DNA from 3 places in the Alteromonas sp. 4NH20-0104 genome. Region 1 is predicted to be linked to each of the others. Evidence: predicted binding sites of a transcription regulator. Region 1 holds the regulator's gene; each other region holds the start of a gene.
What was found. Region 1 encodes sigma-54, which starts transcription at its own class of promoters, with help from an activator protein. Its sites were predicted from a motif close to GTTGGCACGNNNNTNGNNT; they were not measured.

Region 1 (10,476 bases):
AATCATATCCTTTAAATATGGCAATCCAGGTCACAACCAGGGCAAAGACGAGGCTTTTTATGACCCCATTTATGACATCTTTGTCCCAATCGACGGTTGCCTGCATAATTGACCAGTAACTGCCGGCATCTACGCCCAGCCAGTCAACGCCAACCAAATGGCCGCCAAGTATGCCTACTGCAGAGAAAATCAGCGCCAGCATAGGCATGGCTATCATGCCAGCCCAAAAACGGGGGGCCACTACCCGGCGCAGCGGATCAACCGCCATCATTTCCAAACTGCTTAATTGCTCAGTAGCCTTCATCAGGCCAATTTCAGCGGTTAACGCTGAACCGGCGCGACCGGCAAATAATAATGCTGTTACCACAGGGCCCAGTTCACGAAGCAGCGAAAGGGCAACCATAGGACCCAGGCTGCCTTCTGCACCATAGTCGGTGAGAATGGTATAACCCTGTAACGCCATGACCATGCCAATAAACAGGCCTGATACAATTATAATTGCCAGCGACTGCACGCCCACTACATATAATTGACGAATAGTCAGCGGAATATTTTTCAGACTTGGCGCTGCAAATAGCGCCCCGAATATCATGAGTCCCGCGCGACCCGTGGCGGCTAACCGTTCCAGAGTGTGGCGACCGGTTTGTTGTATCCAGTTCAATCGCTTTCTCCTAAAAATGCTGCGCGCAAATCGTCTGCCGGATAATGAAACGGCACCGGTCCATCAGCCTTACCCTGCAGAAACTGCTGTACCAGTTCAGAATCACTGCCTTTAATTTGCTCGGCCGACCCTTCGCCAATCACCCGCTGGTCGGCGAGAATATAGATATAATCAGCAATGGTCAGTACCTCGGTCACATCATGGGTAACCACGATACTCGTGAGGTTGAGCGCGTCGTTGAGCTCACGAATAAGCTTCACCAGCACCCCCATGGAAATCGGATCCTGACCAGCAAAGGGCTCATCGTACATAATAAGCTCCGGATCCAACGCGATTGCCCTGGCCAGGGCCGCCCGCCGGGCCATTCCACCGGATAATTCACTGGGCATCATTTGTGCCGCACCGCGCAGGCCTACCGCCTGCAATTTCAGCGCAACGATGGTAGCAATGATAGATTCAGATAAGCTGGTGTGCTCTCGCAATGGAAAAGCAACATTATCGAACACGGTCATATCGGTGAACAACGCGCCGCTTTGAAACAGCATGCTCATGCGGCGACGATTTTGATAAAGCGTTTTGCGGCCCATTGCCGGGATCGATTGACCGTCGAAGGTAATGTCACCGCTGTCGGGAATCAGTTGCCCGCCAATCAGCCTGAGCAACGTCGTTTTACCTATTCCGCTGGGGCCCATCACGGCAGTAATTTTGCCTTTTGGCACGCGCAGGGATATGCCGTCATAAATAACGCGCTCCCCACGGGAAAAGGTCATATTTTTTACGTCGACTAGATAGTCCATGTTACTTTGCATTTCCTGTGCAGGCCTAAGCCCTGGAAGCCCGGTGAAACCACCCGGCTACGGTTTATTTTTACCGCGTTCATTGTATGACGGTTTGCGTATTCTGCCTAAACCGAAAAAGTTACAATTTATATCACGAACGCTATTGCAGGATACAGCCTGCCAGCCAAGTATATTAGATTTATATTATCCGCTAATTATGACCGAATTACCGTTTTAATTAACGAATAGCATTGTTCTATGGGGTAGAATAAACCCTGAATCTTCGCTGAAGCGGCTATTGCTTACTGTGCGGCGGATTCTACCATAGTATAAGTTAATTACATACATTCATGTAGGTATATTTAATAACCAGTTAATCAAAGTCTTCAATCTAAATAATAATCAAAGACTTGCTCACCAGCGCTAGTTATACACGCAGTTAACTCTGTGACACTCTACACAAGCAGACGTTCCATGACGATTGGACTTAGGCCCAGAAAAACTCCCTCTTTAGCCATTAAAACGCCCAACGGGTCGAGAAAGTTCATTTAGCCGATGTGCACCTCCTACAGGTAATAAGACCGGACTGACGCATTTTTCTGTCAGCCTAAACATAGGAATAAGCGCATTTTTTTGCGAGAATACCACTTTCGATGGAAGCAGGTTTTGGTGTGATACTTCAGGTAGCTATTTTTCTGGCCGGACTCGCGGTACTAAGCTGGAGTGCCGACAAATTTGTTTATGGCGCATCGGCTTTGGCTAAGAACATCGGTATATCGCCTATGATGATTGGCCTGACGATAGTAGCCATGGGCTCTTCAGCGCCGGAAATTGTGGTGTCTGCCGTCGCGTCTATCAACGGCAATCCGAACACCGCAGTAGGCAATGCCCTGGGCTCCAACATTACCAATATCGGATTAGTACTCGGTATTACTGCCCTTATTAAACCTTTACTGGTGTCGTCCAGCACCCTGAAACGGGAATTCCCCTTGTTAATGGTGATCAACGTGATTGCCGTGTATTTCCTGTATGACGGCGAACTCACCTCGATTGAGGGCGTTATTCTTATTCTGCTGTTTATTTTTGTGCTGGCCGGTATGGCCTGGATCTCGCTACTGGTAGACAAAGGCGATCCGCTGATGAATGAAACCAGGGATGAAATTCCCACAGCAGTGGAAAATTCCCATGCGGTGATGTGGATTGGCTTAGGGTTAGTCCTGTTGCCGTTAAGTGCCCACTTTATGGTAGACTCCGCCGTTCATATCGCCCGTTACTTCGGCATGAGTGATTTGGTCATTGGCTTAACCATTATTGCACTGGGTACCAGCCTGCCCGAACTGGCCGCCAGTGTGGCCGGGGTGATGAAGGGCGAAGACGATCTCGCCCTGGGTAATGTAATTGGCTCGAATATCTTTAATTTGCTGGCGGTGCTTGGCATGCCGGGGCTCCTCGCGCCGGGCTTACTCGACGAAAATGCCGCCCACCGTGACGCACTGGTGATGCTGGGACTGACCCTGCTATTATTAGTGTTTAGTTTTAATTTCCGTGGGACACGACGAATCAACCGTGTCGAAGCAGTCCTGCTAGTGGGCTGCTACCTGGTTTATCAGTATTGGTTATTTGCCTAATGACATCACAACAACAATCTTCCTTTATCGAGTCGGCCAAGCGCGTTGTCAGCATCGAGCAAGCCGCGATAGCAGCCCTTGCGGAACGCTTTGATGAGCGTTTCATTCAAGCGTGTGAACTGCTGAAAAACTGTCAGGGTAAGGTCGTGGTCAGTGGCATGGGGAAATCCGGTCATGTGGGCAATAAAATCGCCGCTACCCTTGCCAGCACGGGCACCCCGGCTTTTTTTATGCACCCGGGCGAAGCGAACCACGGCGATCTGGGCATGCTTGGCGCAAACGATGTCCTGCTGGCCATTTCAAATTCCGGCGAAACCGGTGAACTGCTCAACCTGTTACCTGTGGTGAAGCGTCTCAATGTTCCGGTCATTGCCATGACAAACCGTACCGACAGCACCCTGGGCAAACATGCCGACGTGGTACTCGACATTGGCGTTGAACAGGAAGCCTGCACGCTGGGCCTGGCGCCAACCACCAGTACCACGGTGACCCTGGTGATGGGTGATGCCCTCGCGGTAGCCTTACTCGATGCCAATGGTTTTACCTCTGACGATTTCGCTCTGTCTCACCCCGGCGGCAGTCTGGGCCGCAAATTATTGCTCACGGTGGCCGACATAATGTTAAGCGGTGACGAAATTCCGTTGGTGCCGGAACAGGCAACCGTGTCTGAGGCCCTGCTGGAAATTTCCCGCAAGGGGCTGGGGCTTACCGGTATTACCGACCGTCAGCAAAAGCTGTTGGGCGTGTTCACCGATGGCGATTTACGCCGATTGCTGGATGCCCGGGTAGATATTCATAACACCCGGATGGAAGAGGTAATGACCCGCGGCTGTAAAACCTCCCACGGCGAAGACCTCGCCGTTGAAGCACTTAATTTAATGGAACAATATAAAATTAGCGCGCTGTTAGTCGTAGATGAAAACAATCAGCCGGTAGGTGCCTTTAACATGCACATGCTGTTAAAAGCGGGAGTATTGTAATGAGTACGGTAAAAACGCTGTATACTGATTTGCCTGAGGCGTTTTTCCAACAGCTTAAAGGCATCAGGCTGCTGGTTTGTGACGTGGATGGCGTGTTCTCTGACGGGCGCATTTATCTGGGTAATCAGGGCGAAGAATTAAAAGCATTTCATACCCGCGACGGCTATGGCGTTAAGGCTCTGGTTAATGCTGGCATTGAAGTGGCGGTGATTACCGGCCGGCGTTCAGTTATTGTTAAGGACCGTATGACATCATTAAAGGTGTCGCATATTATTCAGGGTGAAGAAAACAAAGCCGACGCGCTGGCTGCTCTCATCAGCTCATTAGGGCTTACCAGAGAACAGGTGGCAGCGATTGGCGATGATATGCCGGATACCGGTATGTTTAACCACAGCGCAGTTAACATTGCGGTACAGGATGCGCATCCTCAGGTGATTCAACAAGCCAACTGGATCACCACCCTGCCCGGTGGTTTCGGCGCGGTCAGAGAAGTGTGCGACACGCTGCTGCAGGCCAACGATGCTTTACAGGGTATTTTAGGGGCCAGTGTATGAATAAAGTAGGTTTGAGCATTGCCAGTCTGTTTATCCTGGCGTCATTGCTGTACCTGCCCGGCTATCTGGCCGAAGATCCGGTTGTCGCACCGGATCAGGATGTGCTGGCGATTACCCCCAGTTATAAAGCCCGCAACCTGACCACCACGTTATACAATGAACAGGGTCAGCGTGTGCACGAAGTGTTTTCGTCAACCATGGAAAACTACGAGCAACTGGGGTTCGTCCTGTTTTTAGCGCCCCAGTACACTATTTATCAGGAGTCTGGCGAACCGCCCTGGCAAGTAGTCGCCGACGAAGGCACGTTGTATGATAACAACATGATACAACTGGAAAATAACGTAGTGATTGTGAGTAAAAACCAGGCTGACTTTGTGCAGCGTGTAACCACAGACTACCTTGAGATAGATTTGGACCAACAAACCATGGTGTCTGACGCCAGGGTGGAAATTTCGGGGCCTGATTTCCTGATATTTAGTAACGGACTTCGCGCCAACCTATTGAATAAAACTTATGAGTTGAATCAACATGTGCAAACGACTTATTCCCCTGCTAACTAGTCTGACGCTGGCCATCTCGCCGGCGCTGGTACTGGCAGCCAAGTCAGATTTCAAGAAAGACATTGAAGTGTTTTCTGAATCACAGTTTCTGGATGGTAAGAATAAAAAGTCCATTCTGATTGATAACGTCCAGGTTACTCAGGGCACATTAAGCATTCAGGCCGACCGCGTTGAAGTTGAAGCAGGCGGCGGTAAAGGCAAAGAAATCTTTATTGCTACCGGTAAGCCGGCGGTATACAGCCAGACCTTAGACGATGGCCGGGTGGTCGAAGCCCGGGCATTCGAAATTCGTTATGAAGTGGCTAACCGCACGATTTCTTTATCCGGCGATGCTGAGTTAAACCAGAATACCAGTGTGGTAAAAGGCGAAACGATTGTTTACGACATGGACAAGGAACAACTGAAAGCCACCGGTGATGGCAGCGGCAGTGAAGATGGCCGGGTACGCACCGTTTTCAGTCTGGAAGACATTGAAGCCGTGCGCGACGAAAACAAGGCCAATGGCAGCGAAGACGACCAACAGGACAACCAAGACGAATGACCACCCTCACCGCCAAACACTTAGCCAAGTCGTATAAGTCCCGGCAGGTAGTTAGGGATGTCAGCGTTGAAGTTTCTGCCGGCCAGATTGTTGGCTTGCTCGGTCCCAATGGGGCCGGTAAAACCACCACCTTCTACATGATTGTGGGTCTGGTAGCACTGGATAAAGGCGATATCCGCATCGACGATATGGATTTAACCCGCCAGCCCATGCACGAGCGCGCCCGTAATGGCATTGGTTATTTACCTCAGGAAGCGTCTATTTTCAGAAAGTTAAGTGTTTTTGACAATATCATGGCAATATTGCAGACGCGCAAAGACTTAAATTCTGCCGAACAGCAAAATGAAGCCGATGCCCTACTTGATGAATTTAATATTAACCATATACGTAATAGTACCGGGATGAGTTTGTCGGGTGGTGAGCGGCGCCGGGTGGAAATTGCCAGGGCGCTGGCCGCTAATCCGAAATTTATTTTGCTTGATGAACCCTTTGCAGGAGTTGACCCAATTTCGGTTAATGATATAAAGAAGATCATACAACATCTTCGTGATCGTGGAATTGGTATTTTGATTACCGACCACAACGTCCGGGAAACCCTCGACGTCTGTGAGAAAGCCTACATTGTGAGTCAGGGTGAATTAATCGCTCAGGGCACCGCGGAACAGGTTTTAAGTAATCAAAAGGTCAAGGATGTATACCTGGGTGAGCAATTCAGGCTATAGTTAGATACATAAAGACAACAAATTTTGTCCCTATCAATAACAAGCAAGGCGTTAAGAACAGAAGTAGATGAAACCATCTTTACAGCTCAAATTTAGTCAACAACTTACTATGACGCCACAATTGCAGCAGGCGATTAAACTGCTGCAACTTTCGACCCTGGATTTACAACTGGAAATCCAGGAAGCACTCGATTCAAATCCGTTACTGGAAGTTGATGACACCAGCGATAACGACACCATTGAGAAAAGTAAACTCGATGCCGAAGCGGATGCCGCAGCAACAGCCAGCACCGACACCAGCATGGATACCAACGAGGCGCTCGAGAAAAACGAGCTGCCTGATGAACTGCCTATCGACAGTACCTGGGACGAGTATTACTCGGCGTCTTCTGCACCTGCACCAGGGCCGGCGTCTTCTGATGATGAACAAATTTTTCAGGGTGAAACCACCGACAACATTCAGGATCACCTGCTGTGGCAGATGCGCCTCACCCCCTTTAGCGATGTAGACCGCGCCATAGCCATTGCCATTATCGATTCCATTGATGAATCCGGTTATTTAACCGTTACGGTTGAAGATATCCTGCAGAGCGTCAATACTGAAGATATGGAAGAGCCCGTAGAAGTTGATGAAATTGAATGCGTGCTCAAGCGTATTCAGATGTTCGACCCGATTGGTTCAGGCTCACGTACCCCGCAGGAGTGTCTACTGGTTCAGCTCAAACAATTTGCTCCCGAAACGCCCTGGCTTAAGGAAGCAATGATTCTTATTGAAGACTATGCTGATTTGCTTGGCAGCAAAGATTATCGCACGCTGATGCGTAAATCGCGGCTCAAAGAAGATGATTTGCGTGAAGCCATGCGTTTACTGCAAACCCTGAATCCTCGTCCTGGCAGCGCACTTATCACGCAGGAATCTGAATATGTGATCCCCGACGTGTCAGTCACCAAAAAGAAAGGCCGTTGGGTAGTTGAACTGAACCCCGACAGCCTGCCAAAACTGAGCGTAAACCAGCAGTATGCAGCCATGAGCAGACAAGCCCGTAACAGCTCAGACTCGCAGTTTATTCGCTCCCACATGCAGGAAGCAAAGTGGTTCATTAAGAGCCTCGAATCGCGCAATGAAACATTGCTCAAAGTAGCTAACTGTATTGTGCAGCAACAAATGGGCTTTTTTGAGCACGGCCCGGAAATGATGAAGCCTATGGTCCTCAACGACGTAGCCGAAATGGTCGATATGCATGAATCCACCATTTCGCGGGTAACTACCCAAAAGTACATGCATACGCCCCGCGGTATCTTTGAACTGAAATACTTCTTCTCCAGCCACGTAGCCACCGAGTCTGGCGGAGAATGTTCCTCTACCGCTATCCGCGCACTGATTAAAAAACTGGTTGCCGCCGAGAAGCCCAGTAAACCACTAAGCGACAGTAAAATTGCTCAATTGTTGGCCGAACAAGGTATTAAAGTTGCCCGGCGAACAATAGCAAAATACCGGGAATCTTTGTCGATTCCACCGTCTAACCAACGCAAGAGCCTTATTTAGGCCGAAATATAAGGAAGACGAACTATGCAAATAAATCTTACAGGTCATCACATCGAGATAACCGATTCTTTGCGTAATTATGTTGATACCAAGTTTAGTAAACTGGAGCGCCACTTTGATCACATATCCAATGTGCATGTGATCCTCAACGTGGAAAAGCTTTCTCAAAAAGCCGAAGCCACGATGCATTTAAGTGGTGCGGAAGTATTTGCGTCGTCAGAAAATCAAGATATGTATGCCGCGATAGATAGTATGGTCGACAAACTGGATCGTCAGGTAATCAAGCATAAGGAAAAGCTTAAAAAGCACTAGGCCCCAAATAACCTTATGAATATTCAAGCCTTAGTTAGCCTGGATCGCACTAAATGTGCGGTCCAGTGCAACAGTAAAAAACGAATTTTAGAAATTATCAGCGACATTGCTGCCGAAACCAACGCTGAAATTCAAAAAGAAGATGCCCTGAATGCACTGCTAAGCCGGGAAAAAATGGGCAGCACTGGCATCGGCAATGGCATTGCCTTACCCCATGGCAGACTGGCTAACCTATCCAAGGTTACGGCCGTTGTGGTAACCACTACCCCAGCCATCGCATTCGACGCCATTGATGATAAACCGGTCGATATCTTTTTTGCCATTCTGGTCCCTGAAACCCAAACCGAAGGTCATTTGCAGACACTGGCTACCATCGCCGGCAAGCTGAGCCAGAAAAGTATTGTAAAAACCATCCGTAACGCCGAATCGAAGGAACAGGTTATCGCCGCTCTGTGCGACGAGGCTGCACAATAGTCCGGCAGGGAGTCTGACAACATATGAAACTTATTATTATCAGCGGGCGCTCCGGCTCCGGCAAATCGGTTGCGCTAAGAGCCCTGGAAGATTTGGGCTACTACTGCGTTGATAACATTCCGGTTAATCTGCTCCCAACGTTAACCCATACGGTGGTTGACGAATACGACCAGGTGGCGGTGAGTATAGATGTTCGCAACCTGCCTAAAGATCCCGACGAACTGGTAGAGATCCTTGATTATCTGCCTTCGTCCTGGTCGATGACCATTGTCTATCTGGATGCCAGCGACGACATGCTGGTAAAACGCTTTAGCGAAACCCGCCGCCTGCATCCGCTGGCAAAACTGAACAAGTCACTGGCCGATGCCATTCTGGCAGAAAAAGAGCTGTTAGCACCCATTGTAGAGCGTGCTGATTTGTATATCGACACCGACCACCTGTCGATTCATCAGCTGGCTGAGCTTATCCGTGAACGGATTTTGGGTAAGAAAAGCTCCCGACTGGTACTGGTGTTTGAGTCATTTGGCTTTAAGCACGGTATTCCCAAAGACGCCGACTATGTATTCGATGTCCGCTTTTTACCTAACCCGCACTGGGAGCCTGACTTAAAACATTTAACCGGTCTGGACTCGCCGGTAGAAGCTTTTCTGGGCTCGCAGCCCATTGTCACCAAATTTATCTGGCAAATCCAAAACCTGCTGGATACCTGGATGCCCCATCTGGAGCGAAATAATCGCAGCTATGTGACCATCGCCATTGGCTGCACCGGCGGCCAGCATCGTTCCGTATTTGTGGCGCAGTCTCTGGCCAAAATATACGGCGATAAGCATCCGGATGTGCAAATTCGTCACCGGGAGTTAAACCGATAATGCGTGTAGAAAAAACCCTTACTATCGTCAATAAACTGGGCCTGCACGCCCGGGCTGCCACACAGTTAGTACAACTGGCTAATCAGTTCGATGCCGAGATCACCCTCAAAAAAGGCGATAAAGAAGCTAATGCCAACAGCGTATTGGGATTAATGCTAATGGAAAGTCATCAGGGCGAACAGGTGGATGTGATCAGCGAAGGCCCCGACGCCGAAGCCGCCATGGCAGCAGTGGAAGACCTGATTGTTGGCCGCTTTAACGAAGACGAGTAACGCACACAGCTAACCTCTGTGAAGCGGTTATCTGTGCTTTCCTTGCGATGCAAAGATTAATCACTTAATCATGCGCTAAGACAATATATTAGCGCCCTGCTCCGGCGCTCTGGCTTCTTCTGCCTGGCGGCGTATATCATCGTTTTCACTGGAAACGTCATCATGAGCCGCCGTACGTTTCTCTGCTACGGCTTTAGGTTCGCTGACCGGACTTTGCTTAACCGGTTCTTTTTGCTCGCTAACCTGCTCCGGATTATTCACCATCGTTACCGGCACGCCCTGCGGGAAAATCACTTCACGGGCGTCGTCCGGCATGCTTATACCCTTAGCGGTAAACAGTTCTACCAGGTCGCGCATCAATACCGACGCCATTTTAATCACGCTGGTATTCTCAACATTAATCCAGAAATACACTTTGAGATTTACCGTCGCCGAGCCAAGCTCATCAACCAGCACTAACGGCTCTGGCTCTTTCAGTACATTGGGATGGTCGCTTATAAGCTGTAAAGCCAACTGCTGAGCCTGCTGACAGTCGGCATCGTAACCAATGCCTAAGGTAAACTGGCCGCGCATTTTGG
Region 2 (10,476 bases), on a different contig from region 1:
GTCAACAACCAGGACTTTAAAAGCCATTCAATAACAATCCTCTTCTCAACGCTATTACTTGATCGCTTTGCGGGCGTATCGCTTAAGCAGGCTCGGAATATCCAGAATAAGCGCAATGCCACCATCTGAGGTGATCGTCGCGCCTGCCATGCCCGGCGTGCCTTGCAATAAAGCATCCAGAGGTTTAATGACCACCTCTTCCTGCCCGATTAAGGCATCCACTACAAAGCCCACCTGTTTAGTGCCCATTTGCACTACCACTACGTGGCCTTTGTCGCGCTCAATATTTTTCGGCCCACGAATTAGCCAGTCACCCAGGAAAAACAGCGGGATCGCCTTGGAGCGCACAATCATGGTTAGCTGACCATCAACAGTGTTGGTCTTTTTAATATCCATGTTAATAATTTCGCTCACAGCACCCAGCGGTAATGCGAAGGTTTGTTTGCCCACCACAATCATTAGCGTTGGCAAAATGGCCAGTGTCAGGGGTACTTTTATCTCCAGACGAGTACCACGACCCAACTGAGAATCAATATTTACCGTACCATTAAGCTGGTTGATTTTGGTTTTCACCACATCCATACCAACACCGCGACCAGAGATATCACTGATTTCGGTTTTGGTTGAAAATCCAGGGGCAAAAATCAAATTAAAGGCTTCAACATCCGACATCCGGGCTGCCGCATCGGCATCGAGCACACCACGGGAAATCGCGATGTCCTTCAATTTGTCCGGATCCATTCCTTTACCGTCATCTTCGATAACCAGCAGGATATGGTCCCCTTCCTGGGAGGCTGACAGTTTCACCTTACCCATTCTGGGCTTACCGGCAGCCTGACGGTCGTCGGGCATTTCGATACCATGGTCCACCGAGTTTCGCACCAGGTGAACCAGCGGATCGGCCAGCGCCTCAACCAGGTTTTTATCCAGATCGGTTTCTTCCCCTTCAAGCTCAAGGGTAATTTCTTTCTTCAGGCTGCGGGCTAAGTCACGAACGACTCGCGGAAAGCGCCCAAACACTTTCTTAATGGGCTGCATGCGGGTTTGCATCACAGCACCTTGTAAGTCACCGGTAACCACATCCAGATTAGCAATGGCCTTGGACATTGACTCATCGTTAATGCTGATGCCCAGACTTAACAAACGATTTCGCACCAGTACCAATTCACCGACCATGTTCATGATCTGGTCAAGACGACGGGTATCAACCCTGACTGTGGTTTCTGCCTGAGGCGCAGCAGGCCCCGCTTTTTTCTCTTCTTTTTTAGCCGCAGGTTCAGCGGCTTTTGCCGGCGCCGCGGGTTTGCTTTGAGCTTTTTCCGGGGTAGCCGGCGGCGTAGCAGGTTTAGCTGCCGGTGCTGCAGCTTTGGCGGCTGGCGGCGCTGTATTGTCAACTTTTACACGCGGTTTTTCAGCCGGTTTTTGTTCTGCAGGAGCATCCGCACCGGGGCCTTTTCCTTGCCCGTGTAATTGATCCAGTAGGGCTTCAAACTCATCATCAGAGATTTCTTCCCCCCCTCCAGTCTCCGCTGCCGGAGCCGGACTGGCAGGCGCAGGTGATGCAGGGGCTGGAGACTCGCCGCTGAACTGTCCTTTACCGTGTAATTCATCAAGCAGCGCTTCAAATTCATCGTCAGTAATGTCTTCATTACCGCTGGCAGCTGGTGCGGCGGACGGCGTTGGAGCCGGTGCCGGAGAGGCAGGCGCAGCGCCAGCCGCGGCGCCGGGTGCACCACCAGTGCCGTGCAGCTCATCGAGCAAGGCTTCAAATTCGTCTTCAGTGATATCTTCAATCAGTTCAGATGGATTGCCTGATTGAGCAGTGTCTTCTTCCAGCTCGAACGTCTCTTCGACTTCGACGGGTTCAGGTTGTGCGGCCGGCGCCTCATCCTGCGTGTCGCCAAAAATATTTTCTCCGGGCGCTTCCGGATTACTCAGCTTGTGCAATGTCTCAACCAGCCCAGCACTAGCCGGTTCCAGCGGCTCTCGCATTTTGACCTTTTCAAACATATCCACTACCACGTCAGTGGCCTGCAGAATAGTATCCATGAGTTCGGGGGTCAGCGAGCGCTGGCCATTACGCATTACGTCAAAGACGTTTTCAGCGCCATGGCAAATTTCAACCAGTTCGGTCAGTGACAAAAATCCGGCACCCCCTTTTACGGTGTGATAGCCCCGGAATATGGCATTGAGAAGGTCCTTATCCTCTGGATTGTTCTCCAGATCAACTAACTGCTCCTGGAGTTGCTCAAGAATTTCACCGGCTTCAACCAGGAAATCTTGCAAAATATCTTCATCGACATCAAAAGACATGTATCCGCTCCCCTAAAAACCCAGGCTGGATAAAAGGTCATCCACATCATCCTGGCCAGACACCACATCGTCACGCGATTCGGCATCAATAATTGGCCCTTCGGCGACAATCGCCTTTTCGGCCTTCGGCTGCGAAGAATTGGCCGCTTTGGTCACTTCTGCACCGCCAAACACAGTCAGCATGTGAACCAGGCTGTCTTCAACCTCTTTGACCAACTCTATTACGCGACGGATAACCTGTCCGGTCAGATCCTGATAACCTTGCGCCATAAGCACTTCGGTCAACAGCCCCATCATCTTATCGGCATCGTCCACAGAAGATTCAAGGTGTTTATCCAGGTCAAGACACATGGATTTAAATTCGTCGAGTTCGATCTCGCGGTTCATTAACTTTTTCCACTCAGGCATCAGGCTGTCTAATTGCCCTTTCATGGTTTCAACAATAGACATGCTCTGTTCAACAGCATCCATTGTAGTATTAGCCGCTTTTTCGGTTTCTTCAATAACGTAGGTTAATCGGGTCTGCGCATCAGGGATATCTTCGTTCGCCAAACCGGCGATCCGTTCATCCAGTTGAAAATTGTTTAAAGAGTCGTGTAACTGACGGGTAAGCTTACCCACCTCTGCGAATAATTCGACAGACTCTTTCATGGTGACAGCGTCAAGCAGTGCATTAGCAGAATCGGTATCACCTTCTTCCAGAAAGGTAACCAACTGCTTCGCTTCATCCAGCGTAATGGGGACTTTCTTATTTTCAGTCATCCAGTTGTCCTCAGCGGTTAAACACGTTACTGGATTAACCTAAACGTTCAAAAATCTTTTCTAGTTTTTCTTTTAGCGTAGCGGCAGTGAACGGTTTAACTACGTAGCCGTTTACCCCCGCCTGAGCGGCCGCTACGATTTGCTCTTTTTTCGCCTCAGCAGTTACCATCAGTACCGGTAAATGCTTGAGTTTATCGTCTGCACGAATTGCCCGCAGCAGATCGATACCCTGCATGCCCGGCATATTCCAGTCAGTCACCACAAAGTCAAAGTCACCTTGCTGCAACATTGGCAGTGCAGTACTTCCATCATCGGCCTCCTGAATATTGGAAAAGCCGAGATCTTTGAGTAAGTTTTTGATAATACGTCTCATCGTAGAAAAATCGTCTACCACGAGAATTTTCATATTCTTATCCAAAATTGCCTCCAGTGAGGATAGTCATATTGTTAGTATAGTTAATGTTACTCACCAGTCTGCCAGGACCGCATGCGCGCTTTTAATTTTAACATCGCCTGGCTGTGAATTTGACTGACCCGTGATTCACTTACCTCGAGAACCTCGCCGATTTCCCGCAGGTTTAATTCTTCGTCATAATACAAGGATAGTACGATCGCTTCACGCTCTGGTAATGTAGTAATAGCATGCGCCAGCGCTTTTTGAAATGAACCTTGCATTAAATCTTCCAGCGGCGAATCCGAACCCCGCGACTCATCCGTCGCGATTACGTCTTCAGACACGCCTAAATCTTCAATACCCACCAGTTTGCCGGCATTGACCTCGGATAACATCTGATGGTATTCCGGCAAGGATACATTGAGCTTGGCCGCAATATCGACATCCCGCGCATCACGTCCGGTTTCCCGCTCAACCTGAGAAATGGCATCGGAAATAGCCCGGCCATTCTTGTGGACCGACCGGGGTGTCCAGTCGCCTTTGCGGATTTCATCCAGCATAGCACCACGGATCCGAATCCCGGCGAAGGTTTCGAAACTGGCACCTTTGCTGCCGTCAAAATTTTTCGCTGCCTCAAGCAGGCCAATCATACCGGCCTGAATCAGATCATCGACAATTACACTGGCTGGTAGCCGCGCCATTAAATGGTGAGCAATACGTTTGACTAAAGAGGCATGTCGCTCAACCAGCTGCGCTTTATCAGTTTGTTGTTGGTACGCTGCAGCTTTGCTATTCACGCTATCTCCCTGCCACCTTCGACGCGATCAGTTGCTCAACGAAAAATTCGAGGTGTCCGCCGGGCTGCGCCGGGACAGGCCAGGTCAGAGCTTTGGTGGCCAACTGACCAATCGCGACGGAAGCCGGTGATGACGGGAAAGCATCCACAATAGCGGTTTGCTTGCGAACCGCCCGACGAATGTTTTCATCAAAGGGAATCGTGGCAACTAATTCCAGTGCCACATCGAGAAAACGCCCGGTGACCTTGGAAAGCTTGCTGAATAACTCCTGCCCTTCCCGCACATCGCGGACCATATTGGCCACGATCTTAAACCGGAAAATGCCGTGGTCGCGGTTCAGAATTTTAATCAGTGCATAGGCATCGGTAAGTGAGGTGGGTTCGTCACACACCACTACCAGGATATCCTGAGAAGCCCTGGAAAAACTGAGCACCATATCCGAGATACCTGCCGCCGTATCGACGATTAACACATCGATTTGCGAGCGCAGTTCACTGAACGCGCGAATAAGCCCGGCATGCTGAGTGGGTGACAGCTCTGTCATGGACTGGGTACCGGAAGTCGCCGGGGCGATTTTAATGCCATGGGGACCGGTTACCAGCACTTCGTCGAGCGTGCATTCCCCGGACAACACGTGAGACAAATTCTTCTCTACGCGCAGTCCAAGCATCACGTCTACGTTCGCCAGACCAAGGTCTGCATCCAGAACCATGACCTTTTTGCCTTGTTTTGCCATTGCTATAGCGGTATTCAGAGTAACGTTAGTTTTCCCTACTCCGCCCTTACCGCCGGTAACGGCTATTACCTTGATTAATCGTGATTGATTCATCTTTCGTAAGCTACTCGCCTGGTCTTCAATCATACTGCCTGTGCTGTGTTTACATCGGAACTGCTATTAGTATGATTCAAACCATACTTTTTATAAAGCTTTGCTGCTAAAGAGATTATAGATTTCGCATTAGCAACGTGAATATCCTCAGGCACCTGTTGGCCATCGGCAACATAACTGACCGGCAATTGCGCCTCAATTACGTTGCTGACCACTTCCCCTAAACTATAGCACTCATCCAGCTTAGTGATGATACATCCTTGCAAATCAATACTCTTATAGGCGTTGATAATATGCTTAAGTGTAGCCTGTTGCGTATTACCCTGCACAACTAAATAGTTTTTTACCTGCTGACCGCTTACCTGGCCGAAGGTGGCAAGCTGGCTAATCAAACGACTGTCGCGTTGGCTAAAGCCTGCGGTATCGATCAATACCAGGCGTTTGTTGCGCAGCTGAAACAGTAAATCGGCCAATTGTTCACCTGATTGAGCTTTACGAACCGGACACCCAATAATTTTGCCATAGGTGGCTAGTTGCTCATACGCAGCAATTCTGTAGCTATCGATAGTAATGAGTGCTACCTGATCGGCACCATACTTTTGGGCATAGCGGGCAGCCAATTTGGCAATGGTAGTGGTTTTACCTGTACCGGTCGGTCCGACTAAAGCAACCACTCCCTGTTGGGTGAGAATATCATCGTTATTGGTGGTCAGACGATTGGACAAAAGTTTTAACAGATACAGCCAGGCCTCGCGCTCATTACACTCAGCCGGCGTGTAGGTGACCATTTGTGCGGCCAGTTGCTGACTAATTCCCATCGCACAAAGCTGCTGCAACAGGTAACGTTGTTGTGGCTTAAGGCGCGACTGTTGCTGCTGTTGCATATCGGCTAACTGAAACTGTAACACATTGCGTAATGAGGCAATTTCAGCGCGGATATCCGCCAGACTGCCACCGCCGCTGTGCTCTGCGTCTTCCTCAACTGCGGGGAATGGTGAGGTTTCTTTGACTGCCGGGGCCTCGGTCGCGAGCGGTTTCACCGGCGCGCGTTTCTCCGCTTCAGCGTTGGCCGCTTCTACACGCTGGGCTACTGCCGCTTTCTGCTCAGCCTGCTTTTCGAGCAATGCGCGCAGAGTATCCGGACCATCATCGCCAATAATCTCGCTTAAGGTCGGCAGACTGCCTTCGTTTTGTCTGGCCTCCGGGGCTTTTGGCTTCGGCGGTACCGACAATCTGGCTTCAGGCTCTTTATCGTAAGCGGCTACCAGTTCAATGCCGTCGGCCACTTTGCGGTTTGACATGATCACCGCATCACTACCCAGCTCATTTTTTACCTGGCTTAATGCTTCGCGCATGTCTTTGCCAAAAAATCGTCTAATTTTCATAATGACCTCTTAGGTATTAAGGGTGTCTGTCAGCTTACTGACCGACGGAAGAAACAATGCGAACCTGCTTATCATCAGGAATTTCCTGATACGACAACACGTGCAAGCCATTCACTGCATTCTTTAAGAATCTCGACAATACCGGGCGTAACATGCCCGACGTTAATAACACCGCGGGCTCGCCCGCCAGTTCCTGCTGCTGACCAGCCTGTTGCAGCGACTGTTGCAAACGTTCAGCCAGACCGGGTTCTATACCGGCGCCATCATCCCCACCCGCTTGTAGTGACTGATGCAGCATTTGTTCTAGTTCCGGAGCCAGGGTAATTACCGGCAACTCGGCGCCACCGCTGTTTATCTCCTGTACAATCAGACGCTTCAGGGCGATCCGCACAGCTGACACTAAAACGTCAGGATCCTGACTCTTCGGTGCATACTCGGTGAGCGTTTGCACAATGGTGCGCATATCACGGATAGGCACGCCTTCGTATAACAGGGTTTGCAGCACTTTCACTACCGTTGCCAGCGACACCAGATCGGGGATCAGGCCTTCAACCAGTTTCGGATTATGCTTGGCCAGCATATCCATCAGTTGCTGTACTTCTTCAAAGCCAAGCAACTGGTAGGCATTATTGGTTAATAACTGGCTTAAATGGGTGGCGATAACGGTTGCCGCATCCACAACGGTATAACCCAGAGTTTGCGCATGCTCTCGTTGGGCAGGCTTAATCCAGACGGCATCCAGGCCAAACGCCGGGTCACGGGTAGCGCGACCTTCCAGTTTACCAAACACCTGACCGGGGTTAATGGCCAGCTCTTCGTCGTGGCTGACTTCAGCATCTCCGATCGTCACGCCCAGCATGGAGATGTTGTAAGCATTAGGGTCCAGGTCAAGATTATCGCGAATATGAACCGGTGGGATCAAAAAGCCCAGTTCCTGAGAAAGCTTCTTCCGCACGCCTTTAATCCGGGTCAGTAATTCGCCGCCCTGGGTTTTATCCACCAGCGGAATTAAACGGTAACCCACTTCCAGACCAATGGTGTCGACATGCTGTACGTCATCCCAACCCAGTTCTTTAATCTCAGCCGGCACATTATCTTCACTGTTATTGGTGACCACCGGAGTCGGCGGTTGCTCAGCCTTACGTTTTTCGGCATAGGTCTGATAATAAGCATAGCCGCCGGCCAACGCTGAGAAGGTCAGAAAAGCCAGATGTGGCATGCCCGGTACAATGCCCATAACAAACAGGATGCCAGAAGAAATATACAGCGCTTTTTTGTTACCCAGTTGCGTGGTAATTTCGCTGCCCATTTCCTGACTTTCATTTTCACGCGTCACAATAATGGCGGTAGCCACCGACAGCAGCAAGGAAGGTATTTGCGCCACCAGGCCGTCACCGATGGTCAGTATGGTGTACACCTCCAGCGCGTTGCTGAATGACAGGTCGTGTTGGATCATCCCAATAAACAGGCCACCGACGATATTGATCATCATAATGAACAAACCGGCAACGGCATCGCCTTTAACAAATTTTGACGCACCGTCCATAGAGCCGTAAAAGTCGGCTTCAGCCGTGATGTCTTCACGACGGCGGCGCGCTTCGTCCTGATCGATATAACCGGCATTTAAATCAGCATCAATGGCCATTTGCTTACCCGGCATCGCGTCAAGGGTAAAACGCGCGCCCACTTCGGAAATACGCCCGGCCCCAGCGGTAACTACTTTGAAGTTAATAATCAATAAGATAGCGAATACTACGACACCCACTGCGTAGTTACCGCCGATCACCACCTCACCAAAGGCTTCAATAACTTTACCGGCCGCATCGCCGCCTTCGTGGCCATAAAGCAATACCACCCGGGTAGAAGCAACATTCAGCGCAAGACGTAAAACCGTAGCAATTAGCAGTACCAGCGGGAAAATACCGAAATCCACCGGCCGGTTGGTCAGTACCGCAACCAGAATAATGACCAGTGAAAGCGCAATATTGAAGCTGAATAAAATGTCGAGCAGAATCGGCGGCATGGGCAGGATCACCATGCCCATAATGGCCAGCAGAACCAAAGGTACGCCTAAGCCCTGGCTCAATTGCTGAAGCCGGGATTTATCAACACGCTGTAGATATTCTGTTAACACCATAACGAGACGTTCTCAATAACCGATTTTTGACACTAAAGGTCGCTTACAGGGACTACTTCAATCCCCGTGCCAGCTTTTAGACTGTCTCGTTCAAGTGCTCGAATTATCACCAGCGGTGTGGTTTATGACTTAGAAGCCGGCATGACCGGCCTTAAGTCTGGGTTCAGTAAGGGCTAGTAACGCATATCAGGCGGAATGGGCAGATTACGATTGAGTGGTTTGGGTCGTTTGGCTTTACCGGCCTTGTATTTCTTAAGCTGGAAAACATAGGCCAGTACCTGGGCCACTGCCATAAACAGCTTGTGCGGAATTTCCTCATCCACTTCGGTAGTGTAATAAATCGCCCGGGTCAGCATCGGAGAAGGAATTAACGGCACATCATGGGCGGTGGCAATTTTTCGGATATGCATTGCCAGTTCATCGGATCCCTTGGCAATAACAACAGGAGCGCGCAAGCCGTGCTCGTCATATTTCAGCGCTACAGAGTAATGGGTCGGGTTGGTAACGACCACATCCGCCTTGGGCACTTCCTGCATCATTCGACGGGCAGCGGCCTGATATTGCAGTTTACGGATCCGCCCTTTTACCTGCGGATCACCTTCTGAGTTTTTGCGCTCATCCTTAACCTGCTGCTTGGTCATTTTCATTTGTTCATTGTGCTTATAAGACTGGTAAGGCACATCAAACAGCGCAATGGGGATCATCCCCAGGGTCAGCAGAAAAAACGCCCACTCAATCATATCCAGGGCATGGAAAATATTCAGCGGGTAGATTTCCTGATCCAGGTGCAGCGCCTCATCCTGAAATAAAGACAGCGCGAAAAGGGCCATGGCGCCTATGACTATAAATTTGGCGAAGGCTTTTAACAGCTCTACCAGCCCGTTCACCCCAAACATCCGCTTAATGCCGCTTAACGGGTTTAGCTTGGAGAATCTTGGCGCCGCAGAATACCAGGTAAAGTTATAGCCGCCGAGCGCAATAGAGCCATAAATACCGGCAATCATAGTTACCAGCATAAACGAGATCACCGGCGTACTGACTTCAGTAATAGCAACCCCCCAGGCGGAAAACATATGGGTAGGATCGTAGGTTTCGTCCCGCGAAAGGGTGAACATCCTACTGGCGATAGCAAACAGCGCATCGGCAATAAAACTGCCAAATAACAACAGCATCAGACTGCTTGCCACCAGCACCAACGTAGTCGACAGCTCTTTAGAACGCGCAATTTGCCCTTTGCTGCGGGCATCCTGGAGTCGTTTCCCCGTGGGGTCTTCTGTTTTTTCTGATGAATCCGCCATGGTCGCTCAGCCTTATCAGCTCGGACAAATCAATAGCAGCTCACACATAAACTGTTGAGCCCGTTGCCATTGATTAGCAAAGTGAGTGGAAAAATTATCCAGCGTTAACCAGATAATGATTAAGCCCATAATCTGCGCTATGGAAAAACCAATACTGAAGATGTTGAGCTGTGGTGCGGCCTTGGTCATTACGCCAAATGCCAGATTAACTATCAGCAGCGAAATAATCGGGGCCAGCGCCAGGGTTAGCGCTGCAACAAACATCCAGCCGGCCCAGTGAGCAATATCGCGCAGTTGTTCCGCCGCAAACCAGGCTTCGCCAATGGGAAAAGCCTGAAAACTCATGACGATCATTCTGATCATGGCCAGGTGTCCGTCCATCCCCCAGAATAAAAGCGTGGCGAGAATAAGGTAAAACTGACCTACCGCCGGGACGTTTATGCCATTTACCGGATCAACAATACTGGCAAACCCTAAACCGGTTTGCATCGCAATGACCTGGCCCGCCAGCACAAACGTGTTCAGTACCATCATCGACAAAAAGCCCACGGCTATGCCAAT
Region 3 (10,476 bases), on a different contig from region 1:
CGACACCAGGTACTGCCTACACAGGACTTAACGGTACGCAGTGCCTTGGCATAGGCATGCCCGGTTTCAAACCCGCCGGCCACCAGCTCTTCCCAGATAGCCGGAAGCTGGTCTACGCGGGCACCAAACAGGTCGATACGCTGGCCACCGGTAATTTTAGTGTAAAGATTGTACCGTTTAGCCACATCGCCAAGCAGAATGAGTTTGTCGGGGGTAATTTCCCCGCCGGCCACCCGTGGCACAATGGAATAGGTACCGTCTTTCTGCATATTACCCAGATAGGTATCATTGGTGTCCTGCAGCGGCTGATGTGCTTTTGCCAGAATGTAATCGTTCCATACCGAGGCAAAAATCGATCCGGCAGCCGGTTTACAAATATCACACCCTAAGCCCTTGCCGTGTTTTTCCAACAGCTCTTCGAAGCTTTGGATCTTACCGACCTGGATGAGATGATAGAGCTCCTGACGAGAGTAGTTAAAGTGCTCACAAAGGGCTTTGGACACTTCTACGCCGCGTTTTTCCAGTTCGCTGTCGACGACGTTTTTCAGTAATGCTGCACAACCACCACAACCGGTAGCGGCTCTGGTATTCGATTTCACATCGCCCACAGAGCAGCAACCGCTGTCTATAGCTCCTACAATGTCACCTTTAGAAACGTTGTGGCACGAACAAATGGTAGCCGTGTCGCCCAGTGCATCGGCACCCAGCAATGGCTTTTCGCCTGCCGACGGCAGGATCAACGATTCAGGACTGTCCGGTAAAGCAATACTGTTAAGCGCATACTGCAACAATGTGTCGTAATCGCTGGTATCACCGATGAGCACCGCACCCAGCACCAGGGATTTGTTGGCATCCACCACTAACTTTTTATACACGCCTTCCGGTTGATTATGATAGGTATAGGACAATGCCCCCGGGGTACGGGCATGGGCATCGCCAATAGAGCCTACTTCCACACCCATAAGTTTCAGTTTGGTGCTCATGTCAAAGCCGGCAAACTCGCCTTCATTACCGATGATATCGGCGACGGCAGCGCGAGCCATGGCATAACCAGGTGCAACCAGACCATAAATTTTCTTATCCCACAGGGCACATTCGCCAATGGCATAAATGTTCTTATCAGTGGTTTTACACTGATTATCGATGACGATACCGCCACGTTCGCCGATAACTAACCCAAATTCGCGAGCCAACTGATCGCTGGGACGGATCCCGGCAGAAAACAACACCAGATCGGTTTCCAGGTGTGTACCATCAGAAAACTTCATGCGGTAGCGACAGGTTTCACCGGCTTCAATACATTCGGTGGCTTTCTGGGTATGCACCTGCACACCGAGCGCCTCAATTTTGTCTTTCAGTAGTTCACCGCCCATGGGATCGAGCTGTACCGCCATCAATTGCGGGGCAAATTCTACTACGTGAGTGTCAAGCCCGGCCTGCTTGAGCGCATTTGCCGCTTCCAGGCCTAACAGGCCACCACCCACAACAACACCCACTTTGCTTTGCGCGGCAGAAGCGCTGATGGCTTCTAAATCTTCAATGGTACGGTATACCAGGCAGTGTTCCTGTTCGTTACCAGGAATTGGCGGCACGAACGGGTAAGAACCGGTTGCCAGTACCAGGGTATCGTACTCATACGTCTCGCCTGATTTGGTTGTAACAACCTGCTTATCACGATCGATGTCGGTTACCCAGGCGTTGGTGACGGCATTCACGCCCCAGTCCTGATAGGTTTGCTCATCGGTCAGCGCCAGGTCAGCAGCGGTTTTACCAGAAAAATAAGAAGAGAGGTAAACACGGTCATAAGCCAGACGGCTTTCGCCACTTAATACCGTGATATGGCAGTTGTGCTCACTGTTAATCAGTTGCTCAACAAAGTGGTGACCCACCATACCATTACCAATAATAACGATGCGTTGTTGCCGTGATGAAATGTTCATTTCGTCTACCTTTTTTAAAGGCAAAAAAAAACCCACAACCATTCCTGGTTGTGGGCTTCGTTGCCTGTTTAAGCATTTGCTAATCTGTTTGTGTAGGCTCTTGTACTACGCTATTGCCTGGCCGCGTAACTGCTACAAGAGTCTCGATATGTTTACTAATACAAGTTAAGTGCCAACATTTATAATTAATAACTTCAATCACTTAGCTTTTTTAAAGCTCACCTGCCCCATACTGACACGCACCAAAACGAAGCAAAATCCTATTATTGGTGCATCGCACTGTCTACTTTAGGGTGCGTCGAACAACAGCACCAGCAATACAATGACCGTAATAGCCAGAATGCCAGAGATACCCTGCCATACCCGAACCGGATGACGTTCCATTAAGGGTAGCGTGCGCCCGTACGCCGGATTAGGATGATGCAGGTCATAAACAAATTCCGACAAACTTTCGTAGCGTTTGCCAGCCTGAGGATGACAGGCACGTTTTATGGTGGCATCCAGCCACGCGGGCAACGATACATTGCGCTGATTTAAGCTGATGTAGCGCAGTTTGAGCAACCCTGCATAACTGGTCTTTTTGGCCACACCGGCATCATAGGGATACTCCCCCGACAACAGGTAATACAGTAATACCGCTAAAGAGAACTGCTCGGCGCGCTCATCAGGCCACAGGCCAACGAAATACTCTGGCGCAGCAAACAGCAAGTCACCGGGAATAAACAGTTGCTCCGTAGCCATTAAAAAGTTGTGTCCGGAAATGCTTGCCGCGCCAAAATCAATCAATGTGAGACTATTGTTTTCGCCTACCAGCACGTTTTCCGGACGAATATCCTGATGCAATATACCCTGCCGGTGCAGCGCAGTTAAAGCGCCGGATAATTGCGTAGCCCAGTCTCTGAGTAACATTAAATCAGGGGTGCCATTATCATCACGCCACTGCCGCAGACTAATGCCCGGGCAGTATGTCAGCACAACGTAAAAGCAGCTACGGGAAAACGTCTCACTGACGCCAGAAAGTAATTGCGGGTGACTCACCCGCTTAGCCACCCACTCCTCTTTGATCATTTCATCCAGAAAGCCGCTGTTATCCTGCATCGACACGGCAGGCACTTTAAGCACCACTTGCTCATTTGAGTGGTTATGACGGGCAAGGTATACGCTACTGCGCTCGGTATTGCTGAGCTGCTTTTCCACACGCCAGTCGTCAATGAAGCTCCCGACGCTCAGCGGGCTCTGTACAAATGGCAGGTAACCGGATGACTCATAACTCACCGGCACCGACTGATGAATAGAAGTAACGTTAACCGCGGCTATGGTCAGGTTATCATTACAACCGAAATCCAGGGCCATATTAGCAACCTGTTCACAGCCCTTATTTAAGTCGGTGTCATCTTGTTGCAAAACGGCTAACCAGTCTTCGACGCTAAGCGTTTCGGCGATGCCGTCGGTCATCACCACAAAGGTATCGCCGGGCAACATATCCCTGACACTAATATCGACTTTTAAATCGGGTTTAATACCCAGTGCGTTGCTGAGGTAATGATGGCCGCCCTCACCTTGCTGACGATGATCTTCGGTACACAGTTGGGCCTGATGCTGACGCACATGATAAATACGGCTGTCACCGCAGTGCAGCAAGATGGCTTTATCACCCTGCAGAAGCACGGCACTAAAAGTACACACGTAGCCCTTATCCGGGTTCTCCCGATAAGGGCTAAGCTGTGACTTGATATACAAGCGGGTGTTGACTGTTCGCAGGACCAGCTCAGCGGCGCGCGCCGGAGACCAGACATCGGCAGTCATCAGGTAATCGCGAACAAACTCATTAATTGCCAGTTCGCTGGCGTATTGACTCACCTGACTACTGCTTATGCCATCTGCAACAGCGGCTATCACACCACGATGCTGCAAACGCGAAAAATCAGGCACTGTCACAGCATGACAGTCCTGATTAATGTTTTTTATTCCTTTGCCGGAGAATGCTCCCCAGCGTACTTCAGGCATATAAACTTAGACTTTATCGTTGACCTTCGCTGCTGGGACGGCTTTATTAGTACCACCGGTAGCCAGTACACGCTTAGGGGCAGTTTTAACGTGCGTTGAGTAAAGTGTCAGGCCGGTGAACGCTAAACCACCTACCAGGTTACCTAATGCTGTTGGGATCTCGTTCCAGATAAAGTAATCCATCACTGAAAACTCACCACCCATGATCAGGCCAAATGGGAACAGGAACATGTTAACCACTGAGTGTTCAAAACCCATAAAGAAGAACAGCATGATAGGCATCCACATCGCTAGTACTTTACCGCTAACGTGAGTAGAAATCATTGCGCCTACCACACCCAGCGACACCATCCAGTTACACAGCATACCGCGAATAAAAATGGTAAACCAACCTGCCGTACCGAACTCGGCATAACCCAGCGTCCGTGCTTCACCAATGCCCGCTACCTTCGTCGCGATAGCGCCACCGTCAGTGTTATAGCCCATGGTAAAGATAAAAGACATCATAAAGGCAACAGTGAGCGCGCCGGCAAAGTTACCCACGAACACCAGCCCCCAGTTACGCAGGATCTGCGGCCAGGTAACACCGGGCCGTTTCGCCAGCCAGGCCAGTGGTGCCAACACAAACACACCGGTTAACAGGTCAAAGCCCATCAGGTAAAGCATACAGAAACCAACCGGGAACAGGATGGCCCCAATCAGAAATACGCCGGTTTTAACAGCGATGGTAATCGCAAACACTGCCGCTAATGCCAGGATAGCACCCGCCATAAATGCACGAATTAACGTGTCGCGGGTAGACATGAAAATCTTGGATTCTCCCGCATCAACCATTTTGGTTGCAAACTCAGAAGGTAGTAAATACGCCATATTAATCACCTAAATATATTGAACAGAAACACACCCACAAACACTTCATTACAATTGTCAGGCACAAAAAAAGGCGTCCGCACTCACTTCAAAGAAGTAAGTTGCGGACGCCTTTATCCGAATTCTTTTCCAATTGTAAAACCATTACGGTTTGCTATTTCTACGAATACAATTTCGATGCCAATTTAAATAAAAATAAATTAAACATATTTATCAATAACTTAAAATAAACCTGCAATTTTTAGAAACACTTATCCATAAATACGGCGCGCCACGATAGCGCAATTTCACCAATAAAGTGCATCATTACCGGTGCAACCTCCTTTGCTGCGGTAATTATTGCGCGCATTTTGGGCAAATCCCGCTATTACTGCCTAATTAAAACTCAAACTGCCTTCTTTATGACCAGATTATTACATGGGAATAAGAATTGCTTGCTTCTGAAGTTTACTAACCAGCCCACGTTACGGAGCGCCTGATGAGCAAACAAAGTGACATTACCAAGCGATTTTTATTGTCAGCGAAGCATCAGGAAATTCAGGCATTACAGCATTTATCTTCAAACTGCCGCACGGTAAAAGCCGTAAAGGACATGATCCATCAGCTCCAGCGCGAACGTGGTTTAAGCAATGTGTTCTTAGGTTCAAAGGGCGACCGGTTTGGTGAGCAGCGCCAGCAGCAGATCACCGCAAGTGAAGTCTGCGAGCAGGATTTACGCAGCCTGCTTAAGTCGCTTTACCTTGGCCAGCACGATAACGGCCAGTCCATGCGTTTACTCAGCAGTATCACCTTTGCTCTGCAGGGCATGGATCACTTACCCGATTTACGTAATAAAATTGCCGCTCAGCAGCTTACACCGCTGGAATCCACCAACGCCTATTGCCGCCTAATTACCGGTTTACTCGACGTTGTTTTTGAAGCGGCCGATGTAGCCAGCGATCCAACCATGACACGCCTGCTGGTAGCCCTGTTTAACTTTATGCAGGGTAAAGAATACGCCGGGCAGGAGCGCGCCTGGGGTGCTATTGGTTTTGCTGAAAGTCACTTCGACAGCGACCTGGGAGATAGAGTCAATGCGCTTACCGACTCTCAGCAGCACTGCTTTGAAACCTTCGCGAACTTCGCCGATGAAGAAGAAATGCAAATGTGGCAGTTACAACAAAATAGCGACACGGCTTCGCAAATAACCCGCTTACGCGGAATGATTCATTCACTGGCGTCTGGCGGGGAATGCTCAGCTGAGCTCAGTGAAATCTGGTACGACATCGCTACGCAGCGTATCGACGCCATGCAGTCCATTGAAGAGCATCTGACTGATCGTCTGACCGACCAGGCGACCCTGCGCATTCAACAGGCCGAAGAAGAGCTGCGTAATCATGAGATGCTAATCGCTTCCCTGAACAATTCACCACCGCTTACTGATACGCCAATTACCATGCTCTACGACAATACGGTAAAGGGTCTTAAGGGCGCCGGAAGAGAGGCGAAAAAACTGCCCGAGGGCTCTGCCCTGTCGGCGCATAAATCATTCTACGATCTTATTCGTGGTCAGGCTCAGCGTATCGAGGATATGGCCGATGAGCTCAGCGCCGCCAGACAGGCACTTAATGAGCAAAAAGTGATAGACCGGGCCAAGCTCTTATTAATGCAACAAGGTGGCCTGTCTGAACAACAGGCTTACCGCAAATTGCAAAGCTCCGCTATGGAACAAAATATGCGTTTGTCTGATTTAGCGCAGCGGGTGGTGAGCCGCGTGGGGTAATGACGCTTCTGTAAAATTTTGTTATAACTTTACCGCAAAATACTATAGCTATAGGATGTAGCCATGAAGAAATACCTTTTTATCAGTCTGATAACCCTGCTTGCCGGCTGTGCAAGCAACCAACTGACCGAAGATTCACAAGATAACTCAATTAACGACAGCAACTCTGCAGATCTCGCGTTATCAACCGACACCGAGTTTAACGCCCTATGGAAAGTTCAAAAACGCGTGGATCCCGGTTACTCTATGGATGCCGCGCGAAAAGGCTTGTCTGGTTGTGTAAAAGTGATGTTTGTAGTGAACAGCGAAGGAAAGGCAACAGAACCAGAAATTATCGATTCATTTCCGGCCGGTGTGTTTAACAAGCAGGCGATTGAGGCTATCAGCCAATGGCGCTGGCAACCTACAGCAGCAAACGCCGAAAGAGCACCGGCTCCAACAGACGTCAAATTTGATTTCATGATACAAGGCACACAAAATAAAGCGGCGGCAGAAAAGCACTGCGATATTACTGTTCCCTCTTTCTGAATGCATTAAAAGCAATAACAGGCACTGGTCACAGTAGCCCTTCAGCATATTGCCGGTGCCTGTCTGACTATTTCAAACACAAATCCACAGCGTTAAGAACACTCAGATTTTTAAGGATCCTCTGATGCGATTATGGACCTATCGACGTCCCTTCACCTATGACAACGACAGCTATGAAATCCGCTATTCGTTTTCGTTTACCACCTATACATCACGGCTGTATAAAAACGGACATCTGATTGATGAATTAACCGGTAACTTTATCGACGAGCTAAAAGTACTTACCCATACTGTCCACTCTGATGACGCAGGCAATACGCTAAAAGTGTCGGTGGGTTACATCAACTGGCTGACCGTTGGCATTGAGGTTTACCAGAGCGACGAGCGCATCTACGCCAGTCACCCGGATAACGACATTTACTTTGCCGATAAAAAACTAAAAAAACTCGCCGGCGCATACGCACAAGATACCGAAACGCTTAAACAGGAACGCCAGAAACAAAGTGACCAGTGGCGAAAGAACAAACACTCCATCTTCGCCGATATCGGCTTAGGGGCGGCATTTTTTATTGTATCCAAAACAACCGGCGACTTAACCTTGGCGGCATTTACCAGCATCGCTCTAGGCTTAGCACTGGTGGTAGTACAGCGCTTTGTAAAAGTGGATTTACTTGGCGGCTTTGCTGTTTTTGGTACGGTTATGCTGTTGATATCCGCATTGTTATCGCTCACTTTCGACAGTGAGTTTTTAGTGCAGCTAAAAGGCACAATAATGGGTGTGCTGGGCGCTCTGGTATTGCTAACCGATGGCGTATTCCGTAAAGGGAAGTACTTTGGCCCCCGGTTTGAACGCTATCTGAACGCGCCTATTAAATATCAGCCTTTCGTGATCGGGCTGAGTGCTATCGGATTAATGATGGCAGGCATTAATTACGCTGTGGCGATACTGCTTAGCGAAGATCAGTGGTTAACCTACACCACGTTTATCGATATGCCCTTATACCTTGTTTTGTTTTTTATGTTGATATCGAAAACAAGTCAAAAAGAAGCGTCCGAAATCAGTAACCGGTAAGCTCCATATAGCCCTTACCGGCATGACTGCCGCCAAACGATACCGCTCCCTCGTAATAAGGAAAGCGGCTGTCATTCCACTGGTCTGTTTTAAACGCTTTAGTGGAGATTTCGATTTGCTGTGCAGGAATAGTAATTTGCCATTCTACCGGGATATCCCGCCCTGCCACCAGACTCGTTTTGAGTGGTGATATTTGCAGCTCATCTGGCCCCAGTGTTAGCGACTCGCCATGTGCGCTGATTAATGTACCGGTGGTATAAGCCTCGCCGCCATCCACATACATGGTAAAAGCCATCAGTTTACGGCCATCATCAAAGTGCAGCGAAAACCAATCCCAGCCGAGGGCGTCTTCATCAACCAATTGCGACGTCCATTCGTGATCGTACCAGCCTATACCGCTAACCTGATGGGGCTCGCCCTCAACCTTAATCTGGCCGCTGGCGTTAATAAACGGCTGGCTGTAGTAATAGGAACGATAGTCTCCATCGCCGGTTTTAAAGCTCACGCCTTGTTGTCCATGCTTAATGAACGGTTTGTCAGCGGTGAGTGCCAGCGTGATCCCGGCCGGGCCTGAAGTGGCATTCAGGCGAGCAGGAAATAGTGTCGCGTCCTGCTCACTTTGCCATTGCCAGTTATCAATGAAAAAATTCACCGGTTCAGTAGAAAACCCGGCGATGCCGGTTCCCTGCTGGGCAAACTTTTCATCAAAGTAATGGCTGGTGTGGGTGTGAAGCGACGAATGTCCCATCCACACCGCGCCCTCGCCCCAATTTGACGCCATTTCAGGTCGGGCAAATTTGAACAACGTAAACTGATAATTAAACGGCTCGCCGGCGTCATTCTCCAACAGCAGCGTAAGGTACCACCACTCAATCTGATAGCCGTTATGCGGGCCGTGATCGGCGGGTAAGCTCACCGGTTGCTCACTACTGACTGTTGCCTGGTTATTCGCTTTAAAACCACCAAATAATGAAGTTCGGTTGTTTTGCTGAGCTAAAACGGCGCCCGGGAAAAGGCTCACCAGCAGCAATCCCCCCCACCACTGTCTGTTCATACTGCCTCCTGCTGCGAATAAAACCTGGCCTGTAACCTGCCAAGCGGCAATGCCATAAGTAGCAGTAACAGCCCCAGTCCGATTAGCAGACTTTGCATAATAATCATCGGGTCGAGGATCAGCGGATAGGTCCAGTGAAAGGCAAAACGATTCACCTTATTCACCAGCAACCAGGCCAGTAACAGCGCAAATGGCAGTGCCAGAAGCGCACAACTCACCGCAATAAAACAATATTGCGAGAACAACGACAACTTGATACGAAACGGACTGACGCCAACGCTGCGCAGCAGCAACAGTTGCGGTTTAATATCCATCACCAGCAGCGTAATCGATACAAAAAACGACAGCGCGGCCACCAGCATTGTGATCAGATTTAACGTATCAGTGGTTAAAAATGTGCGGGAGAACAACCTCATCGACTGCTCAATCAGCGTTTCACGGGGGATCAGCCGTGCTGACTCATTGCGCGCTTTGAGCCAGCTTTCAAGCGCCGCCTGCTCTGCAGGCGATGCAAAAGCCGCATAAGCTGAAATAAGCGCATAGTCACGGCAAAGCAACGCCTCTGGCAGCAACACTTGCGCTTTTGGATTACCGTAATCCGGATACACGCCCACTATTTCAAAGGCCTGCAAACCGGTATTTAAAGGCAGGCTCACAACGTCACCGGTGTTAAGCCCCTGCCGATACGCCAGTTGTTGATTAATGAACACCCCACGCTGTGCATGAAAGGCAGACCAGGCAGAGGGCAATTGATTATCAAGCATTAAATACTGCTGATATTCGGCGCCATCGGGAAAGCTGCGTAGCTCGAGGGTTTGCCCATTAACGCGAACGTCTTTGCCATAGCGGGCTAGCAGTGGCACCGGCGTGCCCTCCTCGGCCGACAAATCCCCGTCAAAATCCGTGTAGATATAAAACGGTGCAAACAGGCGTTGCTCCAACCATTGCTCCGTAGCCTGGCGAAAACTGTCGACCATCACATTCATGCCGATATTGGCCGCCAACGCGATAAAAAATGCACAGGCCGCCAGTCTGGTTCGCTGCGACAGACTCACCGCATTATGCATACTCCAGTGCAGCAGCGGCTTTGTTGTACTTACCCGCCGTGCAACCAGGCTCATTAACTGGGGCATCAGCAACACCACCGTGGTGCAACCGGCAATCAGAACCAGGCCAATATACAAAAGCGCCTCGCGCTGACTGGCTACCAGCCACGCACCCAGCGCCACTATCGCTAAGCTCA

Region 2: the regulator sigma-54 is predicted to act here: its motif matches at 8,673-8,691, upstream of flhA (flagellar biosynthesis protein FlhA).
Region 3: the regulator sigma-54 is predicted to act here: its motif matches at 4,984-5,002, upstream of AC27IB_RS10695 (formate/nitrite transporter family protein).

Annotation. Positions count from the first base shown of each region.
Region 1 covers NZ_BAAJLP010000033.1:5,281-15,756, forward strand. The annotation lists gene mlaE (lipid asymmetry maintenance ABC transporter permease subunit MlaE) at 1-661, opposite strand, end outside; gene mlaF (phospholipid ABC transporter ATP-binding protein MlaF) at 658-1,458, opposite strand; gene AC27IB_RS19395 (calcium/sodium antiporter) at 2,112-3,068, shown strand; gene AC27IB_RS19400 (KpsF/GutQ family sugar-phosphate isomerase) at 3,068-4,048, shown strand; gene kdsC (3-deoxy-manno-octulosonate-8-phosphatase KdsC) at 4,048-4,602, shown strand; gene lptC (LPS export ABC transporter periplasmic protein LptC) at 4,599-5,162, shown strand; gene lptA (lipopolysaccharide transport periplasmic protein LptA) at 5,131-5,703, shown strand; gene lptB (LPS export ABC transporter ATP-binding protein) at 5,700-6,425, shown strand; gene AC27IB_RS19425 (RNA polymerase factor sigma-54) at 6,493-7,971, shown strand; gene hpf (ribosome hibernation promoting factor) at 7,996-8,283, shown strand; gene ptsN (PTS IIA-like nitrogen regulatory protein PtsN) at 8,299-8,757, shown strand; gene rapZ (RNase adapter RapZ) at 8,781-9,626, shown strand; gene AC27IB_RS19445 (HPr family phosphocarrier protein) at 9,626-9,898, shown strand; gene AC27IB_RS19450 (mechanosensitive ion channel family protein) at 9,974-10,476, opposite strand, start outside.
Region 2 covers NZ_BAAJLP010000001.1:16,287-26,762, forward strand. The annotation lists gene AC27IB_RS00070 (protein-glutamate methylesterase/protein-glutamine glutaminase) at 1-27, opposite strand, end outside; gene AC27IB_RS00075 (chemotaxis protein CheA) at 55-2,313, opposite strand; gene AC27IB_RS00080 (protein phosphatase CheZ) at 2,326-3,075, opposite strand; gene cheY (chemotaxis response regulator CheY) at 3,110-3,493, opposite strand; gene AC27IB_RS00090 (RNA polymerase sigma factor FliA) at 3,538-4,266, opposite strand; gene AC27IB_RS00095 (MinD/ParA family protein) at 4,268-5,128, opposite strand; gene flhF (flagellar biosynthesis GTPase FlhF) at 5,125-6,480, opposite strand; gene flhA (flagellar biosynthesis protein FlhA) at 6,515-8,617, opposite strand; gene flhB (flagellar biosynthesis protein FlhB) at 8,791-9,915, opposite strand; gene fliR (flagellar biosynthetic protein FliR) at 9,931-10,476, opposite strand, start outside.
Region 3 covers NZ_BAAJLP010000012.1:100,901-111,376, reverse strand. The annotation lists gene nirB (nitrite reductase large subunit NirB) at 1-1,940, opposite strand, end outside; gene AC27IB_RS10700 (bifunctional protein-serine/threonine kinase/phosphatase) at 2,229-3,947, opposite strand; gene AC27IB_RS10695 (formate/nitrite transporter family protein) at 3,954-4,817, opposite strand; gene AC27IB_RS10690 (nitrate- and nitrite sensing domain-containing protein) at 5,296-6,579, shown strand; gene AC27IB_RS10685 (energy transducer TonB) at 6,643-7,107, shown strand; gene AC27IB_RS10680 (septation protein IspZ) at 7,232-8,179, shown strand; gene AC27IB_RS10675 (lipocalin-like domain-containing protein) at 8,166-9,233, opposite strand; gene AC27IB_RS10670 (FtsX-like permease family protein) at 9,230-10,476, opposite strand, start outside.